3 regions of the Variovorax defluvii genome follow, and region 3 is predicted to be linked to each of the others. Evidence: predicted binding sites of a transcription regulator. Region 3 holds the regulator's gene; each other region holds the start of a gene.
The links. Region 3 encodes sigma-54, which starts transcription at its own class of promoters, with help from an activator protein. Its sites were predicted from a motif close to TGGCANGNAANCTGCTTT; they were not measured.
Positions count from the first base shown of each region.

Region 1: a site for sigma-54 is predicted at 4,965-4,982, ahead of ABEA07_RS11585 (P-II family nitrogen regulator). Genes of this name have one in related genera too.
Region 2: a site for sigma-54 is predicted at 7,203-7,220, ahead of ABEA07_RS24255 (transglutaminase family protein). Genes of this name have one in related genera too.

Region 1 is NZ_BAABGJ010000020.1:92,297-101,850, reverse strand. Features, by position in the region: gene ABEA07_RS11620 (acetolactate synthase 3 catalytic subunit) at 1-831, opposite strand, end outside; gene ABEA07_RS11615 (RNA polymerase sigma factor) at 1,117-1,683, shown strand; gene ABEA07_RS11610 (DUF3619 family protein) at 1,680-2,102, shown strand; gene ABEA07_RS11605 (DUF3106 domain-containing protein) at 2,201-2,911, shown strand; gene ABEA07_RS11600 (RDD family protein) at 3,032-3,493, shown strand; gene ABEA07_RS11595 (diacylglycerol kinase) at 3,490-3,885, shown strand; gene ABEA07_RS11590 (LOG family protein) at 3,928-4,518, shown strand; gene ABEA07_RS11585 (P-II family nitrogen regulator) at 4,526-4,864, opposite strand; gene ABEA07_RS11580 (DMT family transporter) at 5,152-6,021, shown strand; gene ABEA07_RS11575 (GNAT family N-acetyltransferase) at 6,026-7,180, shown strand; gene ABEA07_RS11570 (outer membrane protein assembly factor BamE) at 7,254-7,769, opposite strand; gene ABEA07_RS11565 (hypothetical protein) at 7,811-8,479, opposite strand; gene ABEA07_RS11560 (DUF3460 family protein) at 8,616-8,822, shown strand; gene ABEA07_RS11555 (segregation and condensation protein A) at 8,931-9,554, shown strand, end outside.
Region 2 is NZ_BAABGJ010000080.1:286,436-295,989, forward strand. Features, by position in the region: gene mtnA (S-methyl-5-thioribose-1-phosphate isomerase) at 1-124, opposite strand, end outside; gene ABEA07_RS24225 (S-methyl-5'-thioadenosine phosphorylase) at 121-981, opposite strand; RNA gene ffs (signal recognition particle sRNA small type) at 1,085-1,181, shown strand; gene ABEA07_RS24235 (carboxymuconolactone decarboxylase family protein) at 1,451-1,900, shown strand; gene ABEA07_RS24240 (alpha-E domain-containing protein) at 2,091-3,047, opposite strand; gene ABEA07_RS24245 (circularly permuted type 2 ATP-grasp protein) at 3,070-4,611, opposite strand; gene ABEA07_RS24250 (DNA internalization-related competence protein ComEC/Rec2) at 4,692-7,109, opposite strand; gene ABEA07_RS24255 (transglutaminase family protein) at 7,276-9,554, shown strand, end outside.
Region 3 is NZ_BAABGJ010000073.1:29,612-39,165, reverse strand. Features, by position in the region: gene ABEA07_RS19950 (SPOR domain-containing protein) at 1-695, shown strand, start outside; gene ABEA07_RS19945 (thiol:disulfide interchange protein DsbA/DsbL) at 778-1,422, shown strand; gene lptA (lipopolysaccharide transport periplasmic protein LptA) at 1,539-2,222, shown strand; gene lptB (LPS export ABC transporter ATP-binding protein) at 2,237-3,016, shown strand; gene ABEA07_RS19930 (RNA polymerase factor sigma-54) at 3,028-4,623, shown strand; gene ABEA07_RS19925 (phospholipase D family protein) at 4,626-6,230, shown strand; gene ABEA07_RS19920 (YceI family protein) at 6,285-6,911, opposite strand; gene ABEA07_RS19915 (YceI family protein) at 6,956-7,546, opposite strand; gene ABEA07_RS19910 (cytochrome b) at 7,543-8,154, opposite strand; gene ABEA07_RS19905 (THUMP domain-containing class I SAM-dependent RNA methyltransferase) at 8,304-9,530, shown strand.

The sequences.
Region 1 (9,554 bases), on a different contig from region 3:
CATGCCCAGCATGCCCAAGAATTTGCGATCGGTGGCCGGGTAGGCGCCCAAGCCCATCAGGGTGTTCGTGACCGGATAGCCGAGCATGTCCACCAGCGTGCGCAGTTCGTTCGTCGCGTTGCCGAGCAGCACGCCGCCGCCGGTGTAGATGTAAGGGCGCTTGGCCGACAGCAGCAGTTGCAGCGCCTTGCGGATCTGCCCGCCATGACCCTTGCGTACCGGGTTGTACGAGCGCATCTCGACCTTGTCGGGGTAGCCGCTGTAAGTAACCTTCTTGAACGACACGTCCTTGGGCACATCCACCACCACCGGGCCGGGCCGGCCGCTGCGCGCGACGTGGAAGGCCTTCTTCATCGTCATGGCGAGATCCTTGGGATCCTTGACGAGGAAGTTGTGCTTGACGATGGGCCGGGTGATGCCCACGGTGTCGCATTCCTGGAAGGCATCGAGCCCGATGGCGGCCGTCGGGACCTGGCCCGAGATGATCACCATCGGGATGCTGTCCATGTAAGCGGTCGCAATACCTGTGACGGCGTTGGTCAGGCCCGGGCCGGAGGTGACCAGCGCCACACCGACCTCGCCCGTGGCGCGCGCATAGCCGTCGGCAGCATGCACGGCAGCCTGTTCGTGGCGCACCAGCACGTGCTGAATTGTGTCCTGCTTGTAGAACGCGTCGTAAATATAGAGAACCGCGCCGCCGGGGTAACCCCAGACGTACTGGACGCCTTCTGCCTGCAGTGCCTTGACCAGCACCTCGGCGCCCATGAGTTCCTGTGTTTGACTGCCAGTGACGGCTGCTGCGGAAGCAAGTTCCGCCTTGGACATTTCCATGATCAACCTTTGCGTTTTTTCGGGAACGAAAAACCTTCGGTGCTTCTTCGCCAGCTCTTGTGAAGCCGCGTCGAAACTTGAGGCCAAAGCCATGGGCGGACTTGTCGAACCGCCGGACCGTGACCCGTTTGCCTTTTGACTTGCAGGGCGGATTATGACATCGGAAGCGCGCCGCGCCGCCATCGAAGGCACTTGAAACGGGCGGCAGGCATAATCCGCGGCGAAAAAATCAGCCCGTCCCCGAGACACTTTTCCACACGGCGCGCCGCTTGCGCCGGATCCCGCTTGGCCACTGAACAAGAACTTTCCGACTTCCTGAAGGGCGCCGAGCGGCGGGCTTTCAAGCGCACGGTCTACCACGTGCGGGACGAGGAGGCGGCCCTCGACATCGTGCAGGACAGCATGATGAAGCTGGCCGAACACTACGGCGACAAGCCGCCCAACGAACTACCGCTGCTGTTCCAGCGCATCCTCTCGAACTGCACCCTGGACTGGTTCCGCCGGCAGAAGACCCGTCGGGCGCTTTTTTCCAACATGAGCGACATCGAGGCGTCCGGGGAAGACGGCGAATTCGACCTGCTCGAGCATTTCACGGCCGAGTCCGATACCCGCGAAAGCGAAAGCGCCGAAGACAGCACACGGCGCACCCAGATTTTTCACGAGATCGAGGAACAAATCGCCGCCCTTCCGACTCGTCAACGCGAGGCGTTTTTGCTGCGTTACTGGGAAGAAATGGACGTCGCCGAGACGGCTGCCGCAATGGGCTGTTCCGAGGGCAGCGTCAAGACCCACTGTTCGCGCGCCGTGCATGCCCTGAGCAAGGCACTCAAGGCCAAGGGAATTTCGCTATGAACTCAACGCTTTCGACCACCTCCGCCGCGATCGAGGAGCGGTTCGCCCGCCGGGCGGCTGCGCGGCTGACGCAGGGCACCCAGGACCTGCCGCATGACATCGCCGAGCGCCTTCGCGCTGCCCGTGAACAGGCGCTGGCGCGCCGCAAGGTGGTGCGGGTGCTGCAGAGCGCACCCGCCGTGCTGCAAAACGGCAACACAGCGGCGCTGAGCGGCTGGTGGACCCGCATCGGCTCCGTGATCCCCCTGATCGCGCTGGTGGCGGGCCTGCTGGTGATCAGCGCTCTGCAGGAAGACAACCGGGCCACCGAGCTGGCGGAAGTCGACGCCGCGCTGCTCACCGACGACCTTCCGCCTGCGGCCTACACGGATCCGGGCTTCGTCCAGTTTCTGAAGGCCGAGAGCGCTTCACAACGCTGATCTTCCGTCCGCTCCGCATGCCGCCACCTTTCCAATTCAGCGCCAACGCGCCGCCCTCCTACGTGCTGCGCCTCCGTCCGGCAGTGACAGGCGTGGGCGTGGCCGTGGTGTTGGCGCTGGCAGCAGCGACGTCCATGCCGGCGGACGCGCAGACCCGCAGCGCAGACCCGGCCGCATCGAGGCCGGTGGCGAAGCCGGTCGCCTCCAGACCGCTATGGCGCGACCTGAGTGCCCGGCAGCAACGTGCCCTCCTGCCGCTCGCCCCCCATTGGGATGCACTGACCGAACCTCACAAGCGCAAGTGGCTGGCGCTGTCGCGCAACTTTGCCTCGATGTCCCCGGACGAGCAGCAAGTCCTTCACAGCCGCATGACGGAGTGGGCCCAACTGAGCAATCAGGAGCGAAGCCGGGCCCGATTGAACTTCGCCGAGGTCAAGCAGGTGCCGGCCGACGAGCGGAAGGCGAAATGGGAGGCTTACCAGGCCCTCAGCGAGGAAGAAAAGCGCGAGCTGGCTGCGCGCGCGAAGCCCCGGCCCGGCGCTGCCGCAACGATTCGCCCGGTCCCGGCGCAGAAACTCGTCCCGCTGCCGGCTCTGACAGCGGATGGGGGCCACACCCCGCGGATCCAATTGGCGCCACCCACACCCACCCCGGCGGTCATCCGCCTGCCGGCGGCGGTTCCCGTCGCAGCACCGGCCGCGCCCGCCCCCTCCGCAGCCCCCGTCACGGCAGAGGCCCAGGTTCCTGCACCCTCTGCTGCCGCCGACCCCTCCGTACGCAGTTCCGACCAGCCCAGCGTCGCACCGTGATACAAGCTGCCGATGGCATCCCGTTCCCCCGACAGCGCCGGCGCCCGCGCCACCGTGCTGCCTGACTCCTCTGTCCCTGCCGCTCCCATCACCCTCGTCGCACCCGGCCTGTGGCGGCGCATGGCCTGCTGGCTCTACGAAGGCATGCTGCTGTTCGCGGTGGTCTTCGTGGCAGGCTGGCTATTCAGCACCTTGGGCCAGATGCGCGACGCGATGGATTCCCGCCGGCACTTGCTGCAGGCTTTTCTCTTCGTTGTGTTCGGCGTCTATTTCGTCTGGTTCTGGTCGAAGGGGCAGACCCTGGCCATGAAGACCTGGGGCCTGCGGGTGGTCGACCGCTTCGGCCGGCCGGTGAGCCAGGGCCGCGCGCTGCTGCGTTACCTGCTGTCCTGGATCTGGTTCCTGCCGCCGCTGGCCGGCATCGCGCCCTTCAAGCTCGCCGGCGGCGAATCCGCGGTGCTCATCATCGGCTGGGTGATCGTCTGGGCGCTGCTGTCGCGCTTCCATCCCGAGCGCCAGTTCTGGCACGACGCCTGGGCGGGCACCCGCCTGATCGCCTCCAAGCCACTCAGCCGTCGATGAGTACCGTCCACGACCCCGTCAACCCCCAGAAGGCCCGGCGCGGCCTGGCCCGCGTCTGGCATGCAGCCCTGATCTCCCTGGATGGCTTCCGCGCCGCCTGGCGCGAGACCGCGTTCCGCCAGGAGGCGCTATGCGCCATCGTCATGCTACCGGCCTCCCTCTGGGTGGGGCGCAGCTGGGTCGAGGTGGCATTCTTGATGGCGATGGTCGTGCTGGTGATGATCGTCGAGCTCATCAACACCGCCATCGAGGCCACCATCAACCGGATTGGCCCGGAATGGCATCCCCTTTCCAAGAGCGCCAAGGACCTGGGCAGCGCCGCCGTGCTGAGCTCTCTGCTCCTGTGCTGCGGCGTCTGGACCGCTGCCCTGTGGCACCGCTTCGCCGGATGAGCATGCCAGCCGCCTGTCATTCGATGGCGGCATGATCGCGGTATGACTCCAACTTTTTCGATTTGCGTTTATTGCGGCTCCCGCACGGGCGAGCGGCCCGAATTCTCCGCCGCCGCCCAGGGGGTGGGCCGATGGATCGGCGAGCGCGGCGGCCAGCTCGTCTACGGTGGCGGCCGCACCGGCCTCATGGGCACGGTCGCCGAGGCCACCCGCCTGTCAGGCGGGCGCGTGGTCGGCATCATTCCGAAGGCCCTGGTCGACAAGGAGCTGGCCAATCCGCTGTGCGACGAGCTGCACGTGGTCGACACCATGCACGAGCGCAAGGCCATGATGGGCGAACGCGCCGACGCCTTCGTCGCCTTGCCGGGCGGCATCGGCACCTTCGAGGAGCTCTTCGAGATCTGGACCTGGCGCCAGCTCGGCTACCACGACAAGCCCGTAGGCATACTCGACACGGGGGGCTACTACGCGGGACTGCTGGACTTCCTCGCCCACAGCGTGCGCGAGGGCTTCATGGGAGAGTGGCAGATGGGCCTGATCCGCGCGGGGAAAGACGTGGAGCCCCTGCTGGCTTCGCTGATGGAGGAAGCCGGCCGCCACCCACGCGGCGACATGCTCGCCGAAGTGCTCTGAGCCGGCCTCAGACGGCCTGTTCGTCTTCTTCGCCGGTGCGAATGCGCACCACGCGTTCGACGTTGGTCACGAAGATCTTGCCGTCGCCAATCTTGCCGGTACGCGCGGCACCGACGATGGCGTCAACGCAGCGATCGACGTCGGCCTCGTTGACGACCACCTCGACTTTCATCTTTGGCAGGAAATCGACCACGTATTCGGCGCCGCGGTAGAGCTCCGTATGCCCCTTCTGCCGGCCGAAGCCCTTGACCTCCGTGACGGTAAGCCCGGTGACGCCAACCTCGGCCAGCGCTTCGCGCACGTCGTCGAGCTTGAACGGTTTGACGATGGCGGTGATTTGCTTCATACGGTCTTTCTTCCGGCGGTGTCGTTGAACTGGCTGATAGGGTAGCGCGAACCGGCAGACGCAGAGCCGGTGCACCCGAAGTCCACGATGTGAATCCCGTCCAGCATGTTGCGTGCCAGGCTCGCGGCGGGAACGATTATGTCATTCGCCTTGCCAGACAATGGCTTGGCCGACCCGTCCCGGCGCACCAGCGCGAGGGCTGATACCCTCGGCGCTCCATGCGCTCAGGCTCCTCCTCTCCCGGGCTCTTCGCCTCCTTCCTGCCTTGGCTTCATAACCAAGCCTACGTGCTGCTCGTATTCACCACGCTGATCTGGGGCGCGAACGCGGTGGCGGCCCGGCTCGCGGTGGGCGAGGTGTCGCCCATGATGCTGACCTTCGCACGCTGGGGCGTCTGCTGTCTTGCCCTGGGTCTGTGCGCGCGCCAGCAGATCGCCCTCCATTGGCGCACCCTGCTTCCCGCCTGGCGCTTCATCGCGCTGATGGGGATGCTGGGCTTCACCGGCTTCAACGCCCTGTTCTACGCTGCGGCGCATCACACGACGGCCATCAACATCGCGATCATCCAGGGCACCATTCCGGTGCTGGTGCTGGTGGGCAGCGTGTTCTTCTTTCGCACCCGCGTCGGCGGGCTGCAACTGGTCGGCGTGGCGCTGACGCTGGCCGGCATCGTGGTGGTGGCGTCGGGCGGCCATCCGGAGCGGCTGGCGCAGTTGGCCTTCAACGTCGGTGACGTCTGGATGATCGTCGCGTCCCTGCTCTATGCCGCCTACGCGCTGGGCCTGCGCCGCCGGCCCGAGGTGCCGGCCATCGTCTTCTTCGCGGCGACCGCGGCTATCGCCTGCCTGACTTCGGCACCGCTTCTGATGGCGGAGATCGCCATGGGCGACTTCTTCATGCCCAGCGCGAAGGGCTGGGCGCTGGTCCTGTTCGTCGGGCTGCTGCCCTCCTTCGTTTCGCAGATCACCTTCATCCACGCGGTCGGCCTGATCGGGCCGGCGCGCGCCGGCGTCTTCCTCAACCTGGTGCCGATTTTCGGCCCGTTGCTGGCGGTGCTGGTGCTCGGCGAGGCGCTGTCGCTATACCACGCGGTGGCCCTGGCTCTGGTGCTGGGCGGGATCTACATCGCCGAAACCATGGCCCCGCGCGGCCGCTGAAGAGATCTTCTTGAGCGCCTCCGTCATCCGCATCCACGGCAGCATTTCCGAGATCGACGCGGCCGCTTGGGACGGCCTGCTGGCCGTCCAGTCCGCGCCGTCCCCCTTCATGCGCCACGCCTATCTGCAGGCGCTCGAACAAAGCGACAGTGCCGCGCCCGACACCGGCTGGGGGCCGCGCTTCCTGACGCTGTGGGGCGGGCAAGCCTTGCTCGCCGCCTGTCCGGTGTACCTCAAAGCCCATTCCTACGGCGAGTACGTGTTCGATTGGGCCTGGGCCAATGCCTACCAGCAGCACGGGCTGACCTACTACCCGAAGGCCGTGGTGGCCGTGCCTTTCACCCCGGTGCCAGGCACCCGCCTGCTCGCACGCGACGCCGACAGCCGCTCGCTGCTCCTGCAGGCGCTGATCGCCTGGTGCAAGGAAGAGGCGCTCTCGTCGCTGCACCTGCTGTTCGGCGCCGACGAGGACATCGCCGCCTGCGCGGATGCCGGCCTGATGCTTCGGCACACCGTGCAGTTCCACTGGCAGAACGCGCAATGGAAGGACTTCGACGCCTTCCTCGCCAGCCTCTCCCACGACAAGCGCAAGAAGATCCGCCAGGAACGCCGCAAGGTGCATTACGCAGGTGTGCGCTTCCGCTGGTCTCGCGGCGCCGACATCGCCGAGGTCGACTGGGATTTCTTCTACCGCTGTTACGCCCGCACCTACCGTGAGCACGGCAACCCGCCCTACCTCAGGCCCGAGTTCTTCAGCCGCATGGCGCATGACATGCCCGAGGCCTGGCTGCTCTTCGTGGCGGAGCGCGGTGGCAAGCCCATGGCCAGCAGCCTGATCGCCTTGTCCGCCGATGCCTCGGTCGCCTACGGCCGCTACTGGGGCGCGCTGGAGCGCGTGGACTGCCTGCACTTCGAGGCCTGTTACTACCAGCCCCTGGCCTGGTGCATAGAGCAAGGCGTGCAGCGCTTCGAAGGCGGCGCCCAGGGCGAACACAAGATGGCCCGGGCCCTGATGCCGGTCAGGACGACCAGCGCTCACTGGATGGCCCATCCCGCCTTTGCCGACGCGGTGGAGCGCTTTCTCGAGCGCGAGGACGAGGGCATCGACAGTTACCTCGACCACCTGGAGGGGCGCAGCCCCTTCCGTCATCCCGGCTGAATGTTCAACTGCACGCCACAGGTCCGCCGCTCTTTGAGATGCAGCGTGGACCCGGTCGCGCGCGCGGCTTAGTTCAATTCGCGTTCGCCTCCGCCCGCCGATCCGCCATCGAGGCCGCATTCACCACGCGCTGGTCGTCGTTGAGGGTGACCACGAACACCATCGCCGAATTGGGCGGCTGAACCCAGCGCCACTCCCATTCGGTCTGGTTCTTCAACGGATAGGGCGTGCGCCGCGCCGGCTTGCCCAGCAGTTTGCGCAGATCTTCCATGGCCATGCCGGGCCGGACCTTCGCGAAGTTCTCCGGCGTGAGCACCTGGCGCAGCGCGGCCATCTTGCCGTCGGGGCCGATGGTGATCATGTAGTTCTTCTGGCCCTCCGGCTGACGGTTGTACTCGAACACCTGGCCGGCGGGCGAGTCCCAGACGTTTTCCGGCTCGCCGAATCGCGCGCGCACATCGGCCTCGGTGGAGACGCCCTCCTCCAGTTCGCCGATGCGCTTCGGATCACACGCGGACAGCGCGAGCGCCGCGGCCAGTGCTGCCGCGGCAGTGCGGCGCCAGACTCCTGCTTTTCTTCCGGATTTCAATGGCCCCCCTGGGTGTCAATTCAAGGCCCCAGTCTATGCGCTCAGTTCTGAGCGAAACAGTACAGGAGGCCACCGCCGCCCGTGGTCTTGAGCGCGTCGAGCCCGCATCCCCGCGTGGCATGGGAAGAATTCCATGACTTCGCCGGCGCGCTGTCGTCGAGTCCCGTGCGGTCGTGGTGGCCCACGATGGCCGAGCCCTCGCCGCTCTTGGTCCAGTTGCCGCACGTGTTGTCCTTGCCGTCGCTGATGGCGCGGCCGTCCGGCGTGGAGCCTGTCAGGACGTCGTGAAGGTTCACCGGGTCGCCACGGCCGCTGATGATCGTGCCCTTCTCGGTCAGCGCGGTCTGCTTGGTCAGCTTGTTGTTGGCGCTGTGCAAGTCGTCGACGCTGCCGGCGACCTGCTCGCCCTTGGCGTTGACCCAGGGCCCCTTGCCGATGCGGTCACGCGCATTCACCGCGGGGCTGCCGGCCACGGCGCTGCTGCTGAGGTAGGCGCGCCAGGTCTTGCCACCGGCGCCGACGTTCGAGGCCAGCGTCTGGCAATAGCGGTCAGCGCCGGCGAGCCCGCCGAAATCGGCTCCCTTCCCCGGGTTCGTGCTGGTCAGGAAGAAACTCATCTTGTTCTGCGACGAACCGGTCATGCTGCCGCAGGCGGCCAGAGCGGCCACGGCTGCAGCGGCGGAGACGAGATACAACGAATAACGGCGCATGGGCATGTCCTTTCTTGTCTGTTTCGTGGGCCCCTACGCTAGCGCGGCGGAGCTTCACCAACAAGAAGGAATCCACGGGTGCCAGGATGCAGAATGCGGCGCCGGTAAAATTCCGCCCCAAAAGGTCCCAGCAGCCATGTCCCTCTTCGCCCGCCCCCACTACACCTCCGAAATCACCAACTTCATCGAAGAGATGAAACAGAAGAAGCCGACGCTCGAAGCCGAGCAGCGCGCCGGCCGCGGCCTGCTGTGGGACAAGCACCTGGACCGCAGCGCCCAGGAAGAGTACCGCCAGGCACGGGTGCAGCAGCAAGCCTACGTCTACCAGACCAAAGTGAAATAAGTGCCGATCCGGCCCGTCACGAGCCATCGGGACACCGCCAAGGTCGAAGCGGCCGGCACCGCCGATCCCGACATCGTCGTGGACGAGGACGCGCCGCCGATCGGGCCCATGCCCGAGGTGATCGACCAGGTCGCCCTCGCCCGGCTCTACGGCGAGCCGCTGTTCGCGCTGCCGAACGACCTGTACATCCCGCCCGAGGCGCTGCAGGTCTTCCTGGAGGCCTTCGAAGGGCCGCTGGACCTGCTGCTTTACCTGATCCGCAAGCAGAACTTCAACATCCTGGACATCCCGATGGCGGGCTTGACGCGGCAGTACCTCGCCTATGTCGACCAGGTGCGCCAGACCAACCTCGAGCTCGCGGCGGAATACCTGCTCATGGCCGCGATGCTGATCGAGATCAAGTCGCGCATGTTGCTGCCGCCCAAGAAGTCGGCCGACGGCGAGGAGGTCGAGGACCCGCGCGCCGAGCTGGTGCGCCGCCTGCTCGAGTACGAGCAGGCCAAGCTGCAGGCCGCGGCCCTCAGCAACCTGCCGCAGGCCGGGCGTGACTTTCACAAGGCGCAGGTCTACATCGAGCAGTCCCTCAAGCCACGCTTCCCCGACGTGAACGTGGTCGACCTGCGCGAAGCCTGGGCCGACATCCTCAAGCGCGCCAAGCTCGTGCAGCACCACAAGATCTCGCGCGAGGAGCTCAGCGTGCGCGAACATATGAGCATCGTGCTGCGCCAGTTG
Region 2 (9,554 bases), on a different contig from region 3:
CCTCGGGCGTGTCCAGGCGCAGCACCGCCAGGCGATGCGGCAGCAGCCGCTGGTCGATGACGAACACCGCATCGCGCTCCGGCGCCGGCCAGATCGCCGTACGCGCTTGGCCTTCGACCCTCATCGCAGCACCCGTCCAGCGATGCCTTGCAGGCGCTGCACCATCGCCGGGTCGCGCACCGCGGGTGCGGTGATGAGCGCGTGATCCAGTGCGCGGCGGCAGGCACAGCCCGGCGCATGCGCATCGTGCGCCAGTGCATCGCTCACGCGCGCGACCAGTTGCTGCGCGTGCGCGGCGTTGCCCAGCAGCACCCGGATCACCGCATCGACGGTGACGTCGTCGTGCGTGGGATGCCAGCAGTCGAAGTCGGTCACCATGGCCACCGAGGCGTAGCACAGCTCCGCTTCGCGGGCGAGCTTGGCCTCGGGCATGTTGGTCATGCCGATCACGTCGCAGTTCCACGCGCGGTAGAGCCGGCTCTCGGCAAGCGTGGAGAACTGCGGGCCTTCCATCACCAAGTAGGTGCCGCCGCGCCGGTGGGGCAACTGCTGTGCCTCCAGCGCGCGCCCGATGTGCTCGCCCAGCCGCGCGCACACCGGCGAGGCCATCGCCACGTGCGCCACGAGGCCGGTGCCGAAGAAGCTTTTCTCGCGGGCGAAGGTGCGGTCGATGAACTGGTCGACCACCACGAAGCAGCCCGGCGGAAGATCCTCGCGCAGCGAGCCCACGGCGCTGAGCGAAAGCACGTCGCTCACGCCCAGGCTCTTCAGCGCCGCGATGTTGGCGCGGTAGTTCAGCTCGCTCGGCGGCACGCGGTGCCCACGGCCATGGCGCGGCAGGAAGGCGAGTTCGGCGTCGCCGAGGCGGCCGAGAAAGACCTGGTCGGACGGCGGCCCCCAGGGCGTGTCGCAATCCACCCAGCGCGTGTCCGTGAGTCCGGGCAGGTCGTAGAGACCGCTGCCACCGATGATGCCGATCATGAATACACTCCCCTGCGCTCGAAGCGCGGCAGCATAGCATCCGCCAAGCCGCCCAAAAGCCCTCCTCGCGGTCGCACCGATGGCATCGCCTACAATCGCCGCTGACGGGCCTCCCCGCATGGTGAAGCGGCCAACCGGGTCAGGTGGGGAACCAAGCAGCCCTAACTGCGTAGCCAGTGCCGGGGGTAAGGCTCGTCATCTTCATGCCGCGGGGCGGTTTCCCTCTGAAGCCAGCATTCAGTAGGCGAGTCCGAGCGCCTTCGGGCGTGCATCTGGCCCCGAGCAGCAACAGCTGCTTTCCTGCGGGTCCATGTTCAGCGGAGCCCGCGCAAGCCGAAGGCGCTTTCCGAGCACAGCCGACGTTTCTCTCGTGGGACCTGTCACACCAGGCCCTCCCGATTCGTCTTGCAGGAGATGGGCCGGCTCGACCGCCGGCTGTCGCATCTTCCAACTCGCAAAGGAAATCGTGATGAACCGCGCAAACTGGTTTGCTGTCTCGCCGGATGGGGCGAAGGTGATCGGGGGTCTGCACCACTACGTGCTTAACGACACCAACTTGCCCAGCACCCTCGTTCACCTTGTCTTCCTGCGCGTCTCCCAGATCAACGGGTGCGCGCACTGCATCGACATTCACACGCGCGACCTGATCAAGGAGGGCGTGTCGGTTGACAAGGCCGTCCTCGTTCCTGTGTGGCATGAAGCCGAGTACCTGTTTTCGGAGCAGGAGCGCGCTGCGCTGGCCTGGGCCGAGGAAGTCACCCTCGTGAGCGAAACGCATGCTTCGGATGCCGCCTACGCGGCCGCAGCAGCAGCCTTCAACGAGCGGGATTTGGTGGATCTCACCCTGACCATCGCTGCAATGAATGCCATCAACCGGCTTGGCGTGAGCTTCCGGCTGAAGCCCAGGGCCAGAGCCTGACAACGAGGGCCCGTCGACACTGTTCGAGGGGTCGCGTCGCCCCGCCAAGGGGCTGGTTGCAAGGCGTGCGCGCGCAGCAAGGCTGAGTTTTTTCGTCGCGGGAACATACTCGAAGAGGCGGCACCCCCAACGGAAAGTGGAGCAGATCAGCCTCGACGAAAGTCGCGAAGCGGGGAAGACTGAGGAAAGCCTAGTGCCCAGGCACCAGGAAGTCCTGGCTGATCCGCCAACCCAGGTCGTTCACCCGGTCGAGGAACTGCGTGAGGTACGCATGCAGCCCCGTGGCGAGGATCTCGTCCACCCGCGCGTACTGCAGGTCCGCCAGCAGCTTGCCGGCGCGCCGTTGCGTTTCGGCGCTCTGATCGTTCTGCACCTTCGCGAGATCGTTCACCACCTCGATCAGGCTGGCATGCAGCGAGCGCGGCATGTCGGGGCGCAGGATCAACAACTCTGCCACGCGCTCGGGCTTGATCACGTCGCGGTACACCTTGCGGTACACCTCGAAGGCGGAGACGCTGCGCAGGATCGCGCTCCAGTGATAGAAGTCGTACTCCTGGTCCTCTTCCGTCGCGGCACCGAAGAACTCGCTGTTGAGGGCATGGAACTTCACGTCGACCAGGCGCGCCGTGTTGTCCGCACGCTCGATGAAGGTGCCCAGGCGCGAGAAATAAAAGGCCTCGTCCTGCAGCATGGTGCCGACGGTCACGCCGCGCGAAAGATGCGAGCGGAACTTGACCCACTCGAAGAACTGGCCCGGGTCGCGCTCGAACTCGCCCGCGCGCAGCATGCGGTTGACCTCCAGCCATGTGGTGTTCTGCGTCTCCCACGACTCGGTGGTGAGCGCACCTCGCACGGCGCGCGCGTTCTCGCGCGCCGCGCGCAGGCAGGAGAGGATGGACGAAGGATTGGATTCGTCCTTCACCATGAACTCCATCACCCGGTCCGGCGTGATCTGGTCGTACTTCTCGTTGAAGGCGGGCAGCAGTTCGCTGATCGACAGCAGGCCCTGCCAGCCGTACTTGGCGACTTCGGCGGACTGCGGCAGCAGCGAGGTCTGGTAATTGACGTCGAGCATGCGGGCGGTGTTCTCCGCGCGCTCGGTGTAGCGGGACATCCAGTAGAGGTGATCGGCGGTGCGAGACAACATGGTGTTCTTTGCTCCTCGGAGGTCAGCTCGACTGGGTCTGCGTCTGGGTCTGGGACGGCGATGGCGTCTGCTCCTGCGCCCCGTTGCCGTTGCCGCCGTTGCGCGGCTTGTTCCAGCGGTCGGCTTCGAGGATCCAGGTGTCCTTGGTGCCACCGCCCTGCGAGGAGTTGACCACCAAGGAGCCCTCCTTGAGCGCGACCCGCGTGAGCCCGCCCGGCACCATCTGCACCTCCTTGCCCGAGAGCACGAAGGGCCGCAGGTCGATGTGGCGCGGCGCGATGCCGGCCTCGACGAAGGTGGGCGAGGTCGACAGGCTCAGCGTCGGCTGCGCGATGTAGCCGTCGGGCTTGGCGATCACCGCCTTCTTGAAGTCCTCGATCTCGGCCTGCGTCGCCGCCGGGCCGATCAGCATGCCGTAGCCGCCGGCGCCATGCACCTCCTTGACCACCAGGTCCTTCATGTGGGCCAGGGTGTAGTCGAGGTCTTCCTTGTTGCGGCACATCCAGGTCGGCACGTTTTTGAGGATGGGTTGCTCGCCGAGGTAGAACTCGATCATCTTCGGCACGTAGGGGTAGATCGACTTGTCGTCGGCCACGCCGGTGCCGACGGCATTGCAGATCACCACGTTGCCCTCGCGGTAGGCGCGCATCAGGCCGGCACAGCCCAGGGTGGAGGTGGGGCGGAACACCTCGGGGTCGAGGAAGTCGTCGTCCACGCGGCGGTAGATCACGTCCACCCGGCGCGGGCCGCGCGTGGTGCGCATGTAGACGAAGTTGTCCTTGACGAAGAGGTCCTGCCCCTCGACCAGTTCCACGCCCATCTGCTGGGCGAGGAAGGCGTGCTCGAAGTAGGCGCTGTTGTACATGCCGGGCGTCAGCACCACCACCGTGGGCTCGGCGGTAGCCGGGGGCGCGCAGGCGCGCAGGGTCTCGAGCAGCAGGTCGGGGTAGTGCGCAACGGGAGCCACACGGTTCTGGCTGAAAAGCTCGGGGAAGAGCCGCATCATCATCTTGCGGTTTTCCAGCATGTAGCTCACGCCGCTGGGCACGCGCAGGTTGTCTTCGAGCACGTAGTATTCGCCGCTGCCGCTCGCGTCGGGGGCGCGCACGATGTCGATGCCGGAGATGTGCGAGTAGACGTCGTTGGGGACCTTCACGCCCACCATCTCCGGGCGGTACTGCGCGTTCTGGAAGATCTGCTCGGCGGGGATGATGCCGGCCTTGACGATCTCCTGCCCGTGGTAGACGTCGTGAATGAAGCGGTTGAGCGCCGTCACGCGCTGCACCAGGCCCTTTTCCATGCTCTCCCATTCATGGGCGGGGATGATGCGCGGCAGCAGGTCGAAGGGGATCAGCCGCTCGGTGCCCGAGCCGTCCTCGTCCTTGGCGCCGTAGACCGCGAAGGTGATGCCAACCCGGCGGAAGATCATCTCCGCCTCCTCGCGCCGCGAGCGCATCATTTCGACGGGCTGCTTGGCGAGCCACTGCTCGTAGCGCTTGTAGTGGTTGCGGACCGCCGCGCCGTGGTAGGGCAGCTGCTCGTACATCTCGTCGAATTTGTGCATGGGACGATCCAATCTCCTTGGACGAAGCTTAGCAAGTTCAAGGCCAGTCACCTTGCAGCGCTTACCCGATATTGCCGGTTTCAGGGCAGCCGATGGTGCCAGTAGCGCCGGGCTTCCTGCCGCTCGCAGCGTACCGTCTCGGGCCACATGCTGGACCAGTGGGCCGCGCCGCAGCGCGCGGAGTCGATGACGTCGATGCCCCGCTCCGCATAGCGCGCCGTCACCTCCGCGGCCGGGTGCCCGAAGCGGTTGCGGTAGCCGGCCTGGACCAGCGCGATGCGCGGGCGCACGGCATCGAGCAGTGCCGGGCTCGACGAGGTCTTGCTCCCATGGTGCGGCACCAGCAGCAGATCGGCCTTCAGTTCCGGGGTGCGGGCGACCAGGGCGAGTTCCTGCAGGCGCTCGATGTCCCCGGTCAGGATGGCCGTGCTGTGGCCGTTGCCGATGCGCAGCACGCAGGACACCGCGTTGGGCCGGGTGAAGGTCGAGTAGTCGTCCACCTGCGGATGCAGGATCTCGAATCGCACGCCATCCCAGGTCCAGGACTGGCCGGCCAGGCAGCGCTGCACCGGCCGCGACTGCTGCAGCGGATGTCCGGCCTCGATCGAACTGCGCAATGCCGCGGCGGGCTGCATGGCCAGCACGGCCGGCGCGCCACCGGTGTGGTCGCTGTCGCGATGGCTCAGGACCACCGTGTCGACCCGCTCGTCCAGCGCCCGCAGCAGCGGCACCAGCACCCGCTGGCCGGCGTCGCTTTCCAGGCTGTAGCGCGGGCCGGCATCGTACAACAGGCCGTGGCGCGCGGTGCGCACCAGCACCGCATTGCCCTGCCCCACGTCCGCGGCCAGCAGCTCGAACTCGCCCACGGCAGGGCGCGGCACCTGCCACAGCAAGGCCGGCAAGAGCAGCGGCACCCCCTGCACACGCAGCGACCAGGGCAGGCGCATGGCCAGCAGCGCGCCGCCCACCACGCCTGCGACGGCGGCCCACAGTGCCGGGGCCGGCGACGACAGCGTCGCGAGCGGCAAGGCGGCCAGCCACTCCAGCAGCCAGGCCAGCCCCTGCACCGCCCGCGCGGCCACGTCCCACAGCGGCGGCACGGCACCGCCGAGCATCGCGAGCGGCGTGATCACCAGCGTCACCCAGGGAATGGCGAGCATGTTGGCCACCAACCCCACCAGCGACAACTGCTGGAACAGCAGCAAGCCCAGCGGCGCCAGCGCCAGCGTCACCGTCCATTGCTCGCGCCACAGCCGGCAAAGGCGCGCCACCGCGCCGGTCCCGGGCTCGTCCGGCGACCCCGCCGCGAACAGCACGCCCACCGCCACGAAGCTGAGCCAGAAGCCCGGCTGCAGCAGCCCCCAGGGATCGAAGGCCACTACCACCGCCCCGGTGCAGAGCCAGACGAAGGGCCAGGGCCACTGCCGCCCGGTGAGCCGCAGCAGCGCCACGGTGGCCAGCATCCAGACCGTGCGCTGCGCCGGCAGCCCCCATCCGCTGAAGAGCGCATAGAGCGCCGCCAGCACCACCCCGCCGACCAGTGCCGCATGGGGTGCCGGCCGCCACAGCATCAGGCGCGCGCTGCGGCGCCAGGCCGCGCCGACCAGCGCCCCGGCCAGCCAGGCGAACATGGTGATGTGCAACCCTGAGATCGACATCAGGTGGGCGACGCCGGTGGCGCGGAACATGTCCCAGTCGGCCCTTTCGATGGCGTTCTGGTCGCCGGTCACCAGCGCGGCGATGACGCCGGCCTGCCGCTGATCGGGCACGCGTTCGAAGACCGCGTCGCGCACCGCCTCGCGCGCCCGCTCGACCGGGTGGCGCCAGCTCTGGCCCTGGCCCTCGCGCTGCGGGCGCGCGTCGCCGGCGCCCGTGCGCACGTAGCCGCTGGCCTGCACGCCCTGCTCCCAGAGCCACAGTTCCAGGTCGAAGCCGTGGGGATTCAGATTGCCGTGCGGCGCCTTGAGGCGCACTTGCAGGCGCCAGCGTTCGCCGGCATGGACGGGGCCCGGCGCCTCGGCCGCCTCGGGCTGCAGAGGCTGCTCGGGCGCGCGGCCCCAAAGCCCGGTGTTGTCCGCATACCAGCCCAGGGCGATGCGCGCGGGCACGCGCGGCGGCGGCCCGGCCCCTTCGCCGACCCACCGGGCCGAGGCCACGTCGAAGAGAAATCGCACGCCGCCCTCGCTGCGCTGGGGCATCTGCGCGACCACGCCCACCACTTGAAGGTCCCGCCCTTCGAGGGCCGGGTCCAGCGCATCGGCCGCGTCCACCGAGGCACGCCAACCCGCGAGACCGGCACCGGCGAGCGCACCCGCCGCCAGGAGCAGCAGCAGCCACAGCGTCGGCCATCGCCCCTGGCCGGCCCACCGCAGCCGCCTCAGCCACCGCAGCAGCCAGGCACCGCTCAAGCCCCCCGCCAGCAGGCCGACATACGCCGCCCGCTCCCACAGCGCCGCCTGCTGCAAGTGCAACGCCGCCCCCGCGACCGAACCCGCCATCAGGGCAAAGAAGCCCAGCCCGCGCCCCGGCGCACCGGGCGTCACGAAACGCTCCCTGTCGTCATGCCGCAATCACTCCCTCGCGCATTCGAATGGCGCGCTAATTGCTAAACCAGTGGACTAGTATGCGTCTCGTCCCGAGGCCTCTTTCGATCAACACGAAAAAATGTCCATCCACGCCGCGCTCCACCACGTCACGCACTACAAGTACGACCGGCCCGTGCAGCTGGGCCCTCAGGTGGTCCGCCTGCGGCCCGCGCCCCATTGCCGCAGCAAGCTCATTTCGTATTCGCTGCGGGTCGAGCCCGAGCAGCACTTCATCAACTGGCAGCAGGACCCGTTCGCCAACTACCTCGCGCGCCTGGTCTTCCCGGAGAAGACGCGCGAGTTCAAGGTCACGGTCGACCTCGTGGTCGAGATGGCGGTCTACAACCCCTTCGACTTCTTCCTCGAGCCGCAGGCCGAGAACTTCCCCTTCAAGTATTCCGAATCGCAGGCGCAGGAACTCGCCCCCTACCTCGTGGCCGAGCCCGCCACGCCGCTGGTGGCCGCCTACCTCGACAAGATCGACCGCGGCACGCGGCGCACCATCGACTTCCTGGTCGACATCAACCAGCAGGTCCACCAGGACGTCAACTACCTGATCCGCATGGAGCCCGGCGTGCAGACGCCCGAGCAGACCCTGGCCAACGCCTCCGGCTCCTGCCGAGACTCGGGCTGGCTGCTGGTGCAGCTGCTGCGCCATTGCGGGCTGGCGGCGCGCTTCGTCTCGGGCTACCTGATCCAGCTCACGCCCGACGTGAAAGCGCTGGACGGCCCCAGCGGCACCACGGTCGATTTCACCGACCTGCACGCCTGGTGCGAGGTCTACCTGCCCGGCGCCGGCTGGATCGGCCTCGACGCCACCTCGGGCCTGCTGGCCGGCGAGGGCCACATCCCGCTGGCCTGCACGCCCACCCCGTCCAGCGCGGCGCCCATCGAAGGCGCGGTGGACATGGCCGAGGTCGACTTCGGCCACGAGATGACGATCACGCGCATCCACGAATCGCCGCGCGTGACCCGGCCCTACACCGACGAGCAATGGGCCGAGGTGCTGGCCCTCGGCGAGGCGGTGGACGCGCGCCTGGACGCCGGTGACGTGCGCCTGACCATGGGCGGCGAGCCCACCTACGTCGCCACCACCGACCGCGACGCGCCCGAGTGGAACACCGATGCCCTGGGCCCCACCAAGCGGGGCTACGCGACCGAGCTGGTGCACCGGCTGCGCGAGCAGTATGGCCAGGGCGGCTTCCTGCATTTCGGGCAGGGCAAGTGGTACCCGGGCGAGCAGTTGCCGCGCTGGGCGCTGTCGATCTACTGGCGCGCCGACGGGCAGCCCGTGTGGCACGACCCCACGCTCTTCGCCGACGAGCGCCATCCCACCCACTACACCAGCGAAGACGCCGAGCGCTTCACCCGCACCCTGGCGCGTCGGCTGGGCCTGACCGACCGCTTCGTGCAGCCCGGCTACGAGGACGTCTACTACTACCTCTGGCGCGAGCGCCGCCTTCCGGTGAACGTGGACCCCTTCGACTCCAAGCTGGACGACGAGCTCGAGCGCGCCCGCCTGCGCCGCGTGTTCACGCAGCAGCTCGATGCGGTGATCGGCTACGTGCTGCCGCTCGAAGCCACCGGTGCGCGCACCGACGCGCCGGCGCTGGCCGGCCCCGGCTGGAAGACCGGCCCCTGGTTCCTGCGCGACGACCGGCTCTACCTGGTGCCCGGCGATTCGCCCATGGGCTACCGCCTGCCGCTGGATTCGCAGCCCTGGGCCAGCAAGGGCGACTACCCCTACCTGGTCGAGCGCGACCCGAGCGCGCCACTGGCGCCGCTGCCCGCGGCCACGATCCTGCGCGCGCGCTACGCGGGCGGGCCCGGTGTGCCGGGTGCACCCGGTGCTTTCGGCGCCGGGGGCGAGCTCGGCGACGTGCCCTACGCCTTCGGCACGCCCCAGCAGGCCCCGGCCGCGCTGCGCTTCCAGGCCGCCCACGGCAACGCCGCGGCTGCGCGAGCCCAGGCATCGATCGAATCCTCCACGGTGCACTATCCGAAGCGCGGCGAATCGGCCCACTGGGTCACGCGCACCGCGCTGTGCGTGGAGGTGCGCGACCCGCGGCGTGCCAACGGCCCCGCGGCCGAGAAGGTGGGCAGCGCCTCGGGCCTGCTTTACGTCTTCATGCCGCCGCTGAGCCGGCTGGAGGACTACCTCGACCTGCTCGCCGCGGTCGAGGCCACGGCCGAGGAACTGGGCCTGCGCCTCGTGATCGAGGGCTACCCGCCGCCGCGCGACCCGCGCCTGAAGCTGCTGCAGGTCACGCCCGACCCGGGCGTGATCGAGGTCAACATCCACCCCGCCCACAACTGGCGCGAGCTGGTGGCCCACACCGAGTTCCTCTACGAGGCGGC
Region 3 (9,554 bases):
GCAACATCGTCATCGGCCTGATCATCGGGCTGGTGCTGGGCCTGGGCGTGGCGCTGGGCATCGCGGTCTACGTGACCAAGGTGCCCATCCCCTTCATGACCAAGACGCAGCGCGGCGGGCCCGAACAGGACGAAGCCGAGGCGCGCAAGAACCGCGACTGGAACCCCAACGCGCCGCTGGCCGGCAAGGCCGCTCCCGTGCGGCCGCCGGAGCCACCACCCGCGCCCGCCGCGCCGGCGCAGCCCTCGGCCGCGGCGCCGGTCGTGCCGCAGACCGCGCCGGCGCCCGTGGTGGTGCAACCGCCGCCGGGGCAGGCGCAGCAGCGGGCCACCCGCCCGCCGGTGCCGGCCGAGGCCAATGCGCTTCCGCCGTCCAGCGACCCGATCGGCGATCTGGCCCGCGCCCGTGCCGGCGGCAGCGGCACCCAGACCGCCGCCGCGGCGCCCAGCAGCAGCGACCCCTTCATGTACTTCGTGCAGGCCGGCGCCTTCCGCAGCCCCGAGGACGCGGAGGCGCAACGTGCCAAGCTCTCCCTGATGGGCGTCGAGGCGCGCATCACCGAGCGCGAGCAGGCCGGCCGCACCGTGTTCCGGGTCCGTTCAGGCCCGTTCAACAAGAAGGAAGACGCCGACCGCCTCAAGGAGCGGCTGGACGGCAACGGCCTCGAATCCGCCCTGGTGCGGGTGCAGCGCTGAGTTTCCACCTCTTTGTCCACGCGCCCGCCGGGAACTCCGGCCCGCGCACCGGCTCTGTCAGCCGCACAGGAGAACCATTCGCATGAAACGTCGTGACTTTTCGCTGGCAGCCACCTCGCTGGGCCTGCTTCCCCTCATCTCCCCGGCGCAGGCCCAGGGCCAGGCGCCCAAGGCCGGCAGCGACTACGCGGTGCTCGACAAGCGCGCGCCGGTCGACGCACCGGCCGGCAAGGTCGAGGTGATCGAGTTCTTCTGGTACAGCTGCCCGCACTGCAATGCCTTCGAGCCCACGCTCGAGGGCTGGGCCCGCAAGCTGCCGGCGCATGTGGCCTTCCGGCGCGTGCCGGTCGCCTTCCAGGCCAGCTTCCAGCCGCAGCAGAAGCTGTACTACGCGCTCGAAGCCATGGGCAAGGTGGACGAATACCAGCGCCGCGTGTTCAACGCCATCCACCAGCAGCGCCAGAACCTCTCGGGCGATCAGCAGATCATCGATTGGGCCGCGGCCAACGGCCTGGACAAGGACAAGTTCACCGAGCAGTACAAGTCCTTCAGCGTCGCCAGCAAGATCCAGCGCGCCAAGCAACTGCAGGATGCCTACCAGGTGGCCGGCGTGCCCTCGCTGGGCATTGCCGGGCGCTGGTACGTGGACGGCGAGATGGCGCGCAGCATGGAGCGAGCACTTCAGATCACCGACTACCTGGTCGGCGAAGCGCGCAAGAGCGCCTGAGGCACCGCCTCCCTCGCCCATGCCCCCCAAGCCCGCCTCGGCGGGCTTTTTCGTCCGGGCACCGAAGTCCGGCTCCATGAGCCCGCATACAATCCGCGAGCAAGTTTCGTGCCTTTATGACTTCGTTACCATTCATCACGATTTCCCCGCGCCGGGCCCGTGCCTTCGCATTGGTTCTGGCGCTGGCCGCCCTGGCGCCCCTGGCCCAGGCCGAGAAGGCGGACCGCACCAAGCCGATGAACATCGAGGCCGACGCCATGCGCTACGACGACCTCAAGCAGACCAGCGTCTTCACGGGCAATGTGGTGGTGACCAAGGGCACGATCATCATCCGCGGTGCCCGCATCGATGTGCGGCAGGATCCGGAGGGCTACCAGTACGGCGTGGTCACCGCCGCGCCCGGCAAGCTGGCCTACTACAAGCAGAAGCGCGACGCCGGCACCGACGAGTGGATCGAGGGCGAGTCGGAAGTCATCGAGTACGACAGCCGCGCCGACAACGTGAAGTTCATCCGCCGCGCCGTCATGCGCCGCCTCTACGGCGCCACCGTCAACGACGAGAGCAGCGGTTCGCTGATCGTGTACGACCAGAGCAACGACACTTTCAGCGTCAACGGCTCCTCGCTGCCGCCCAATGCGGGCGTGGCGGCGCCGGCGGGCGGGCGGGTGCGTGCGATCCTGACGCCCAAATCGGCGGCCCCGCCTGCCGCGGCGCCCGCGACGCCGGCAAGCCCGTCGACGCCGGCTTCCGGCCCGGGCCTGCGCTCGAGCACCACCCTCGGCGGGGAAGCGCGGCAGTGAGGCAGGACGTGGCCATGGTCAAGGGCGACACCGCCGCGTCCGGCAGCCGCCTGGAGGCGCGCGGCCTGCAGAAGAGCTACGGCAGCCGCAAGGTGGTCAAAGACGTCTCCCTGGCCGTCGACAAGGGCGAAGTGGTCGGCCTGCTGGGCCCCAACGGTGCCGGCAAGACCACCTCCTTCTACATGATCGTCGGGCTGGTGCGCGCCGACGCCGGCGAGATCAGCATCGACGGCGAGCCTATCGCCCACATGCCCATCCACCGCCGCTCGCGCATGGGCCTGAGCTATCTCCCGCAGGAGGCCTCGATCTTCCGCAAGCTCACGGTCGAGGAGAACGTGCGCGCCGTGCTCGAATTGCAGCGCGAGCCCAACGGCGACGGCCGGCCCCGCCCGCTGGCCAAGGCGCGCATCGAGGAGCGCCTGAGCGAGCTGCTGCACGACCTGCGCGTGGACCATCTGCGCGACTCGCCGGCGCTGGCGCTGTCGGGCGGCGAGCGCCGCCGCGTCGAGATCGCGCGGGCGCTGGCCACGCAGCCGCGCTTCATCCTGCTGGACGAGCCCTTTGCCGGCATCGACCCCATCGCCGTGATCGAGATCCAGCGGATCATCAATTTCCTGAAGGAGCGCGGCATCGGCGTGCTCATCACCGACCACAACGTGCGCGAGACGCTGGGCATCTGCGATCACGCCTTCATCATCAGCGACGGGCATGTGCTGGCACAAGGCACGCCATCGGAGATCGTCGACAACGCCGAGGTACGGCGCGTCTACCTGGGCGAGCATTTCCGGATGTAGAGGTCGCCGCCATGAAGCAAGGGCTCTCGCTGCGCGTTTCGCAGCACCTCGCGCTCACGCCCCAGCTGCAGCAGTCGATCCGGCTGCTGCAGCTCTCCACGCTCGAACTGAGCCAGGAAGTCGAGCAGATGCTCGACGAAAACCCTTTCCTCGAACGCACCATCGACGAGGCGCCGCGCGAAGAATTCGGCCTGGAGGTTGCCGACGTCCCGGTGCGCGAGGACGACCGCCAGTTCGAGGCCGAGGCCGAGGCCGAGTTCACGCCCGGCGCGGTTTCTTCGGTGGCGGAAAGCGCCGCCGCGGCCGGCGAAGGCGAGCCCGCGCCTGCCGCCGAGGGACCCGACAGCGAACCCGGCTGGGACGGCGACGGCACCGTCGACTTTGCGCCGGACGACAGCGAGTGGGGGGGCGACGCCCCCGCGCGCAACAGCGGCAGCCAGGGTGACGACGAGCGCCCCGATGCCACCGAGCTGGCCAGCAGCCACGAGTCGCTGCAGTCCTTCCTGCACCGCCAGGCGCTGGCCTTGCGCCTCGAAGAGAACGACCGCGCCGCGCTGCGCTTCCTGATCGAGTCGCTCAACGATGACGGCTACCTGGAAGACTCCCTCCCGGCCCTGGCCTCGGGCCTGGCCGGCGACGACAACGACCAGTTCGACCAGCTGGTGCACCACTTCCAGGTTGCGCTGGGCCTGCTGCAGAGCCTGGAGCCGGCCGGCGTCGGCGCGCGCAGCCTGGCGGAGTGCCTCACGATCCAGCTGCGCGCGCTGCAGGACGAGGACGAGACCGAAGAAGAGGCTCAGGTGCGCCGCACCGCCCTGGCCATCTGCAAGCAGCCGATGGAACTGCTCGCCAAGCGTGACTTCAAGCGCCTGGCCACCCTCACGCGCAGCAACGAGGAAGAAGTGCGCGCCGCCCTGCAGCTCATCGCCCGGCTCGAGCCCAAGCCCGGACGCCGCTTCGTCGATGTGGAGCGCAACGTGATCGTCCCGGATGTGATCGTCACCCGCGTGGGCCAGGGCAGCAACGTGAAGTTCCGTGTCTCGCTCAACCCGGAGGTCATGCCGCGGCTGCGCGTGCACGACATCTACGCCGGCGCGCTGAAGTCGCACAAGGGCGAGGGCAGCCAGGCGCTGTCGCAGCGGCTGCAGGAGGCGCGCTGGTTCATCAAGAACATCCAGCAACGCTTCGACACCATCCTGCGCGTCTCCAACGCCATCGTGGAGCGGCAGAAGAACTACTTCGTCCACGGCGAGCTGGCCATGCGGCCGCTGGTGCTGCGCGAGATCGCCGACGAGCTGGGCCTGCACGAATCCACCATCAGCCGCGTGACCACCGCCAAGTACATGGCCACGCCCTATGGCACCGTCGAGCTCAAGTACTTCTTCGGCTCGGCCCTGGGCACCGAGACCGGCGGCAATGCCTCCAGCACCGCGGTGCGGGCGCTGATCAAGCAGTTCGTCAGTGCCGAGGATGCCAGGAAGCCGCTGTCCGACAGCCAGGTCTCCGAGATGCTGAAGGAGCAGGGCATCGAGTGCGCGCGCCGCACCGTGGCCAAGTACCGCGAGGCGCTGCGCATCGCGCCCGCCAACCTGCGCAAGGCTCTGTAGCGATGGGGGCCCGTCCAGGTCCGTGGCTGCAGTGGATGCGTCTGGGCCTGGCCCTGATGTCGGTGCTCTTCTTCGCCGGCGGCTGCGCCACGCTGCCCGCCGAGTTCGAGCGCACGCCTTCCAAGGCCTTGCCGGCGTCCGCCGACACGCCCTTGGGCCGCATCGCGCAGTCCTCGCAGCCCGACCCCGACCTCAGCGGCTTCCGCCTGATGCCCGGCGGCGACTTCGCGCTCCACACGCGCCTGGAGCTGGCGCGCCGGGCGCAGCGCACGCTGGACGTGCAGTACTACCAGATCTACAACGACGAGACGGGCCGCTACTTCCTGCGCACCCTGCGCGATGCCGCCCTGCGAGGCGTGCGCGTGCGCCTCTTGATGGACGACCTCTACACCTCGGGCGAGGACGAACTCCTGCTCGCGCTGGCCGCCACGCCCAACCTGGAGCTGCGCCTCTTCAATCCCTTCCCGGCCGGCCGCGGCAGCATGCTCGGGCGCTTCTCCGCGTCGCTGTTCGACTTCACCCGCGTCAACCGGCGCATGCACAACAAGCTCTTCATCGCCGACGGCGCGATGGCGGTGGCCGGCGGGCGCAACATAGGCAACGAGTACTTCAGGCAGACGGCCGGCGCCAACTTCATCGACCTCGACACCTTCGTGGCCGGCGCTTTGATCCCGCGCCTGGCCAGCCTGTTCGACCAGTACTGGAACAGCGAGCACGTGCGGCCCATCGAGACGGTGGTCGCCACCGCCGTGCCGCGCGAGCAGCGGCAGCGCCGCTTCGAGGAGCTCACGGGCCCCGCCACCACGCCCGCGCCGCGACCTTTGGCGCCCAACGACCTGCTGGGCTACAGCCCGATCGTGGAGGACCTCAAGGCCGGCAAGCTGGACCTCATCTGGACGCGCGCCGAGGCCTACGCGGACTCGCCGGACCGCGTGATCGGAAGGCAGGCGAACTACGGCGGCATCCCGCTGCTGGACGTCGACAGCGTCCGCTACAACGTGATCGAGCAGATCCGCCGCGGCCGCTCCGACGTGACCATCGTCTCGCCCTACCTGATCCCCGGCAAGGGCGGGCTGGAGGCCATGCGCGAGGTGCGCGGGCGCGGCATGAAGATCAGCGTGGTCACCAACTCCCTGGCTGCCACCGACGAACCGGTGGTCCACACCGGCTACCGGCGCTACCGGCCCGACATGCTCCGGCTCGGTGCCGAGATTCACGAGCTGAGCTCGCAGCGCACCCGCCGCAGCGTGCGCCTGGGCCTGTTCGGCACCCAGGTCGGGCGGCTGCACGCCAAGTCGGCCGTGATCGACGGCCGGGTCCTCTTCGTCGGCTCGATGAACTTCGATCCGCGCTCGGACGTGCACAACACCGAGATCGGCCTGATCATCTTCAGCCGCGAGATGGCGCAGCAGGTGCTCAAGCTGATCGACGTCCTCAAGCAGCAGGGCGCCTACCGGGTGCGCTTCGCGCCGGGCACCGAGCGCATCGAATGGGTGAGCGACGAGGGCGGCGAGGAGCAGGTGCTGACCAGCGAACCGGATTCGACACTGTGGGACCGGCTGATGCTGGAGCTCATCGCGCCGCTCGCGCCGGAGAGCCTGCTCTGAAGGCGGAGGTGACCGCAGACGGCGACCGCCCCAGCGCAGTCGGGCCCAGGCCCTTCAGCTCCCGCCCGTGATGTTCACCGCCTCCACCTGCACCAGCAGGCGCACCCGGTCCTCGAAGCCGAAGGGAATGCCCCAGGTGATGCCCCAGTCGCTGCGCGCCACCGTCGTCTCGAAGTCGCCGCCGCAGACCTGGCGCTTGATCAGCGGGCTCATGTAGCAGCCGAAGCGGTTGGCCTTGAGTTTGATGGGCCTGGTCTTGCCCATCAGCGTGAGCGCGCCTTCGACCTCGGTGACCTTGTCGCCGCTGAAGTCGATCTTGTCGGCCACGAAGCGCGCCAGCGGAAACTCCGCGACGTTGAAGAAGTCCTTGCTCAGCACGTGGCGGTTGAGCAGGTCCACGCCGGTGTTGATGGAGCTGATGTCCATCGTGATGTCGATCTTGCCGCCCTGGCCGCTGCCGTCGATCTTGATGGTGCCGTCCTTGGTGCTGAATCGGCCGCGGTTGGTGGTGGTGCCGTAGTGGCCCATCTCGTACATCACGAAGGTATGGGTCGGGTCGACCACGTAGCTGGCGCCCTTGACCGGCCCGCCCGCGGGCTCGGCAGCCATCTCGGGCGCGGTCTGCGCGAGGGACAGGGATGCGGCGGCCGCGAGCGCCGCGGCGGCAACGAGCTTGATCATCGAGGCGGACTTGGACATGGCAGTGGATGCGTGCATGGCGAAATTCAAAGGGGCCGCAGCCCGGTCATGACCAGCTTGAAGCGCACCTGCACTTCGTCGCCGACCATCGAGGTATCGGTCCATTCGCCGTCGCCGACCTTGAAGGCCAGGCGCTGGATCGTAAAGCTTCCGGTGGCGGTCGAGCGGTCCGCCGATTGCGTGATCGCCACCGGCACCACGAGTTCCTGGGCGTGGCCCTTGAGGGTCAGGCGGCCGGCGACCTCGAAGCGCCCGCCGCCGAGGCTCCTGATCGCGCTGGACTGAAAGCTCGCCTTCGGGAAGCGCGCCGTGTCGAACCATGGCGCCTTGGGCAGCTCGGCATCGGTCTGCGGCACGCCCAGCGTCGCGCTGGCCATGTCGATCTGCAGCGCCACCGTGCCGCCTTCGGGCTTCTTCGGGTCGAAGGCGATCTGGGCATCGAACTTCCGGAACTCGCCCTCCACCGGCACGCCCATCTGCTTGGTCACGAAGGCGATCTGCCCCTGGCCCGGCACGAGCCTGGCCATCGGCTCGGGCCCGGCGGCGCTCGCGGCCCCTGCGGCGGCGAGAAGGGCGACAACACACAGCGCGCGCCATGCGGTGCGGAGAAGGCTCATCGGCGATGTCCCTGGTGCGAGAGCGGCCACATGCGGTCCATCAGGCCGTCGTGGTCCACGAAGTGATGCTTGAGCGCCGCGGCGGCATGCAGCAGGGCCACGGCCGCCAGTGTGAAAGCGCTGCCTTGGTGCAGCGGCTTGAGCACCGCCTCGGCGAATTCCTTGTCGACCGGCACGAAATCCGGCAGTTGCACCAGGCCCAGCCAGACGATCGGAAAGCCCAGGGCCGAGCTGTAGGCCCAGCCGGCCAGCGGCACCGCGAAGAACAGAACGTACAGCAGCAGGTGCGTGCCGCGGTGGGCCACCAGCTGCCAGCCCGGCATGGCCTCCACGATGCAGGCCGGCAGCGGCGGCGGCGGATGCGACAGCCGCCACAGCAGCCGCAGCGCGGTCAGGCCCAGGATGGTGATGCCTGCCCACTTGTGCCAGTTGAAGAGCTTCAGGCGCATCGGCGAGAAGGGCAGGCCCGACATGTAGAGCCCGAGGCTGAAGGAGCTGACGATCATCAGCGCCAGCAGCCAATGCAGCGTCATCGCGACCCCGCCATAGCGCCGTGCCGCGACCCGCGGGGCGGGAACGGCCTCGGATTTCGGCAGCTCGGCGGACATGGCCGGAGCATAAGGCCACACCGCCAATCTGGAAGAGAAGCGCGACGCAGAACGTTCCGCCTTCGCTTGTTCGCGAAGGCGCCACTCCCCGGTGCCGCAAGCTGCGCCACCCGACATGGACCTGCATGGGATACTGCCCGGCCATCCCCATGAACGAGCTGTCCCTTTTCCTTCCCTGCGCCGCCGGCGTCGAAGACTTACTCGCCCAGGAGGTGCATGCGCTGACCGGCCGTGCCGGCCAGGACCTGCTCAGCCTGCGCGGCGGCGTGCGCGTGCGCGCCGACTGGCGCGAGGCGCTGCGGCTCAACCTGCACAGCCGGCTTGCGCAGCGCGTGCTGGTCGAGCTGGCCCATGCGCCCTACCGCGGCGAGCACGACCTCTACGCCATCGCCGGCGGCGTGGCCTGGGAGCTCTGGTTCACGCCGAAGAACACCTTCAAGATCGAGACCACGGCCCAGCACAGCCCGCTCAAGAGCCTCAACTTCGCGACGCTGCGCATCAAGGACGCCATCGTCGACCGCTTCCGCGAGCGCGCCGGCGGCGTGCGGCCCAGCATCGAGACCCGGTGGCCGGATGCGCGCGTCTTCGCGCACCTGGACAGCACGCACTGCACCCTCTACATCGACACCTCGGGCGAGCCGCTGTTCAAGCGCGGCTGGCGCCAGGACAAGGGCGATGCCCCGCTGAAGGAAACCCTGGCCGCCGCCATGCTGGCCGCCAGCGGCTGGTGGAACCCCGAGACGGGCGAGGTCGCGGCCGTGCCGCTCTACGACCCCTGCTGCGGCAGCGGCACCATCGCCATCGAGGCGGCCCAACTGGCCCTGGGCATCGCCCCGGGCGCCGCGCGCCGCTTCGGCTTCGAGAAACTGCGGCCCTTTCAGCCGGACCTGTGGTCCACCCTCAAGGCCGAGGCGCAGGCCGCGGCGCGCGCTGCGACGGCGGCGCCCATCTACGGCTCTGACGTGTCGCACCGCATGGTCGACTTCGCCCAGCGCAATGCCGAGCGTGCCGGCGTCGCGGCCGCCGTGCAGTTCCGCGGCGGCGATGCGCTGCAGCGCATGCCGCCGGCCGAGTCCGGCGTGATCGTGCTCAACCCGCCCTATGGCGAGCGCATCGAAGTCGGCGGCGTGACCCGCGGCCGCCGCGAGCAGGCGCAGACCGAGGACGGCGGCGAGTTCTTCCAGCAACTCGCCACCCACTGGAAGAAGAACTTCGCCGGCTGGACCGCCTGGGTGCTCACGCCCGACCTGCAATTGCCCAAGCGCATGCGGCTGAAGGAGTCGCGCCGCGTCCCGATGTGGAACGGTCCGATCGAATGCCGCCTGTTCCGCTTCGACATGGTCGCCGGCTCGGCGCGCAACCGCCCAGTGGCATAAAGCACACAGCGGCCAGGGACAACG